One region of the Kocuria sp. CH-021 genome, then DNA from elsewhere that is predicted to be linked to it. Evidence: predicted binding sites of a transcription regulator. Region 1 holds the regulator's gene; the other holds the start of a gene.
What was found. The regulator LexA, encoded in region 1, represses DNA repair genes until DNA is damaged. The targets are predictions, from matches to a motif close to TCGAACANNTGTTCGA.
Positions count from the first base shown of each region.

Region 2: a site for LexA is predicted at 1,230-1,245, ahead of ACPYN7_RS03710 (hotdog fold thioesterase). Genes of this name have one in related genera too.

Region 1 covers NZ_JBNAFK010000007.1:158,953-161,341, forward strand. Annotated here, with positions in the region: gene ACPYN7_RS07415 (ATP-dependent DNA helicase) at 1-655, shown strand, start outside; gene lexA (transcriptional repressor LexA) at 791-1,486, opposite strand; gene ACPYN7_RS07425 (LysM peptidoglycan-binding domain-containing protein) at 1,908-2,333, shown strand.
Region 2 covers NZ_JBNAFK010000003.1:258,169-260,557, forward strand. Annotated here, with positions in the region: gene ACPYN7_RS03705 (phenylacetate--CoA ligase family protein) at 1-611, opposite strand, end outside; gene ACPYN7_RS03710 (hotdog fold thioesterase) at 613-1,104, opposite strand; gene paaA (1,2-phenylacetyl-CoA epoxidase subunit PaaA) at 1,315-2,331, shown strand; gene paaB (1,2-phenylacetyl-CoA epoxidase subunit PaaB) at 2,334-2,389, shown strand, end outside.

The DNA of each region.
Region 1 (2,389 bases):
GGGCGTGGACGTCGGCAGCCCGTTCGACTACCCGAGACAGGGCATCCTGTACCTCGCCAAGCACCTGGAGAAGCCCGGCCGCCGGCTCACGGAGGCCCAGCTGGACGAGATGCTGGCGCTGCTGGAGGCCTCCCGGGGCGGGGCCCTCGGGCTCTTCTCCTCCCGCCGGGCCGCGGAGGAGGCGGCCGAGGCCCTGCGCGCGCGCACCGACCTGCCGATCCTGTGCCAGGGGGAGTCCTCGCTCGCGGGCCTCGTCCAGGAGTTCACCGACGACCCCTCGACGAGCCTGTTCGGCACGATGAGCCTGTGGCAGGGCGTGGACGTCCCGGGGGCCTCCTGCCGGCTCGTGATGATCGACCGGATCCCCTTCCCCCGCCCGGACGACCCGCTGGCGAGCGCCCGCAGCCGCGCCGCGGAGCGGGCCGGCGGCAACGGCTTCATGTCCGTCTCCGCGACGCACGCGGCCGTGCGGCTCGCCCAGGGGACCGGGCGGCTCATCCGCTCGGGCGGGGACCGGGGCGTCGTGGCGATCCTGGACTCACGGATCGCGACCGCCCGCTACGGCGGCTTCCTCCGCGGGTCCCTGCCGCCGCTGTGGACCACCACGGACCGCTCGGTGGTGCTCGGGGCCCTGCAGCGGCTCGCCACGGGCTGAGCAGGCCCGGCACCGGCCGGGCCCGGCCGGCGCGTTCGACAGGGAACCGTACGACACCGGGCCGCACGACGCCGGGCCGCACGAGACCGGGCCCCCGCCGACGGCGGGGGCCCGGGCACCGGGGAGCGCGGCGGCTCAGAGGCTGCGCAGCACCGAGACGACCTTGCCCATCACGGTGGCGTGGTCGCCGAGGATCGGTTCGTAGCGGGTGTTCTGCGGCAGCAGCCACGTGTGGCCGTCCCGCTGGCGGAAGGTCTTGACCGTGGCCTCGTCGTCGAGCAGGGCCGCCACGATGTCCCCGTTGTCGGCGGCGCTCTGCCGTCGCACCACCACCCAGTCGCCGTCGCAGATCGCGGCGTCGATCATCGAGTCGCCCTTGACGCGCAGCATGAACAGCTCGCCGTGCCCGACCAGCTGGCGGGGCAGCGCGAGGACGTCCTCGACGGCCTGCTCGGCCGTGATCGGCCCGCCGGCGGCGATGTGGCCGACCAGCGGGACCATCGTCACGTCGGCCGAGGTGGACAGCTCGGCCACGGGATCGTGGACCGCTGGGCCCGCGGCGCGGCGGGCGTGCGCCGCGGTCTCGGCCGGCGGCTCGGGGGCCTCCGCGCCGGCGGTCCCGCGCAGCTGCAGCGGCGTGAGCACCTCCATGGCCCGGGGCCGCTTGGGGTCGCGGCGCAGGTAGCCCAGCTTCTCGAGCTGGGAGAGCTGGTGGGTGACGCTCGAGAGCGAGGCCAGGCCCACGAGGTCACCGATCTCCCGCATGGACGGCGGATAGCCGTGCTCGGCGATGGAGCGCTGGATGGCCTCGAGGATCGTGCGCTGGCGCACGCTGAGCCCGCGGCTGCGCGAGCGCGCCCCGGGGCGGGCGCCCCGGGCGCGGGGCTCCTCGGGAGTGGGGGGCTGGGCCATGGGAGCGTCGTCCTTTCCCGTCCGGCTGCCGGTGCCGCCGGTCCTCACGGTCCCGGTTCCGATGTCGGACCCGGGTGGTTCGATGGATCCCGGTCGGCACGCGCAGGGGGTCCGCAGCGCGCGCCGGCCCGAGGCCCGAACACGTCCTCAGCCTAGGCGACACGCCGTGGGTGTTCAAACATATGTACGAGCCGGTGTCGACAGCGTTCGCAGGCACGTGCTAGACATGGGTCATCGGTATTCGAAAGTATGTTCGATCGAATGGAGGCCCGCACGGGCCGTCGACCGGACCGGTGTTCGAGATCGCCCGCCCGTGCGGGAACGTCAAGGAGTTCATGTCATGAGTGCCAGTGCCACCCTCAGCGCCGTCGTCGAGCGCCGCCGCGGAACCGCGGCGGCGGGCGGCCGCGGCCGTGCGGCCCGGCGGGCCCGCCCCGCAGGCTCCGGCTTCCGCACCCCGCTGACCCTGACCCGCCGCGGCCGCCTGGTGTTCCTGGGCCTGCCCGTCCTCGCCGGCTCCGCCGCCCTCGTGGTGCTGGCGGTGATCTTCCTCGTCCCCTCGACGGCCACGGCCACGAGCGAGCCCGTCCCGGGCCCCGGGACCGAACAGGCCACCGTGTTCCCCGGGCAGAGCCTGTGGGAGCTCGCCGTGACCGCGGACCCGGACCGGGACCCGCGGGAGGTCATGGACGAGATCGTGGAGCTCAACGACCTGGACAGCTCCGTGCTCGTGGCCGGCCAGCTGCTCGAGGTCCCAGCCGCCTGAGCCGCCCGCCCGGTCCGGCCGGCCGCGGGTGGCCCCGAGTCGCCGCGGGAGCCCCG
Region 2 (2,389 bases), on a different contig from region 1:
AGCAGGTAGGTCGGGGTCGAGAGGATGGCCTCGGGCTCGAAGTCCCGGATCATCTGGACCTGCTTCTCGGTCTGCCCGCCCGACATCGGGATGACGGCGCAGCCCAGGCGCTCGGCGCCGTAGTGGGCGCCGAGCCCGCCCGTGAACAGCCCGTAGCCGTAGGCGTTGTGCACCTTGTCGCCGGGGCGCACGCCGGAGAGCCGGAAGCAGCGGGCCACCAGACCCGCCCAGGTGTCGAGGTCGTTCTGGGTGTAGGCCACCACGGTGGGCTGCCCGGTGGTGCCGGAGGAGGCGTGGATCCGGCGGACCTCGCTCATCGGCACGGCGAGGGACTTGAACGGGTACGCCTTCCGCAGGAACTCCTTGTCCGTGTACGGGAAGAGCCGGAGGTCCTCGAGCTCCTTGAAGTCGCCCGGGTGCACCCCGTGGCCGTCGAAGAGCTCGGTGTAGGCGGGGACGTTCTCGTAGGCGTGGTGCAGGGTCCAGCGCAGCCGCTCGACCTGCAGGGACTCGACCTGGTCCCGGCTCATCGTCTCCTCGGGGTCCGGCTGCGACCGGTCCGCGGGAGCGGGGGCGGGGGTGTAGGGGTTCGGGACGGAGCACTCGGTCATGTCACACTTCCTCGGGCTGCGGGACGGACGGCTGGACGGGCTGCAGGACGGGCTGCTGGGCCGGGTCCCCGGCGGGCGCGGCGGCGCGCCGGGCCGGGTTCGGGATGGTGCGGCTGCGGCCCCGGAACTCGGCGATGAGCCGGTCGCCGGCCAGGACCTGGATGTCGTAGACACCGCTGCGCCCCGCCTGGGCGCGCACGGTCCCCACGGCGGTGAGCTCCTGCCCGCGGTGGGCCGAGGCCAGGAAGTTGATGTCCACCCCCGCGGCCACCGTGATGGTGCTGCCGTCGCCGGCGGGATCGTTGCACGCGAGGGCGAAGCAGGTGTCCGCGAAGGCGAAGACCATGCCCCCGTGGGCGATGCCGAACCCGTTGAGCATCTCCTCCCGCAGCGTCATGCGGATCTGGGCGTGGCCGTACTCGGCACGGTCCACGGTGATGCCCATCCAGCGCGAGGTGTGGTCCCCCGCGAGGATCGGATGGCCCTGGGACATGTAACTCTCCTCACAATTCACGACCGAATGTTCAGTAGACAATCCCACTCCGCCGCCCATGTCAACCCGGGCGCCGCTCGACAGCATCCTGCCGAATTCGGGAACCACCTGTTGACGGAGCCTGCACGGACACATATTCTGAACGAACGGTCAGTTAGTCGCGTGCGGCCCTCCCGCCCCGCGGCGCCATCTCGTCGGAAGAGGGACACCATGACTACGCAGAACACGGGCCTCCACGCAGTGCCCGCCGCGGACGCGGCCGAGCAGGCCGAGCTCGACCGCGCGGGCGAGGAGCACTTCGACCGCATCATCGCCGAGGACTCCCGGATCGAGCCGCGCGACTGGATGCCCGCCGCCTACCGCAAGACGCTGGTCCGCCAGGTCTCGCAGCACGCCCACTCCGAGATCATCGGGATGCAGCCGGAGGGCAACTGGATCTCCCGGGCGCCGTCCCTCAAGCGCAAGGCCATCCTCATGGCCAAGGTGCAGGACGAGGCCGGCCACGGGCTGTACCTCTACTCCGCCGCCGAGACCCTGGGCACGCCGCGCTCCGAGCTCAACCAGCAGCTGCTGGACGGCCGCGCCAAGTACTCCTCGATCTTCAACTACCCGGCGCGCACCTGGGCCGACATGGGCGCCATCGGCTGGCTCGTGGACGGCGCGGCGATCGCCAACCAGGTCCCGCTGTGCCGAGCCTCCTACGGCCCCTACGGCCGGGCCATGGTGCGCATCTGCAAGGAGGAGTCCTTCCACCAGCGCCAGGGCTGGGAGATCCTCTACGAGCTCTCGCACGGCACGCCCGCCCAGAAGCAGATGGCGCAGGACGCCGTGAACCGCTTCTACGGCCCCTCCCTGCAGATGTTCGGCCCCCCGGACGACGACTCGCCCAACTCGAAGCAGTCCATGGCGTGGAACATCAAGCGCTTCTCCAACGACGAGCTGCGCCAGCGCTTCGTGGACATGATCGTCGAGCAGGCCGCGGCGCTGGACCTCACCCTGCCGGACCCGGACCTCAAGTGGAACGAGGAGCGCGGCCACTACGACTACGGCCCGCTGGACTGGGACGAGTTCAAGGCCGTCGTCGGCGGCCGGGGCCCGTGCAACCTCCAGCGCATGCAGCGCCGCCGCACGGCGCACGAGGACGGCGCCTGGGTCCGCGAGGCCGCCGCCGCCTATGCCCGCAAGACCGCCGCGGAGCGCAGCTCCGCCGAACTCATCGGAGCCTGAGCATGAGCGAGAACACCGTGAGCCCGATCGGCGCGCCCTCGGACGAGTGGCCCCTGTG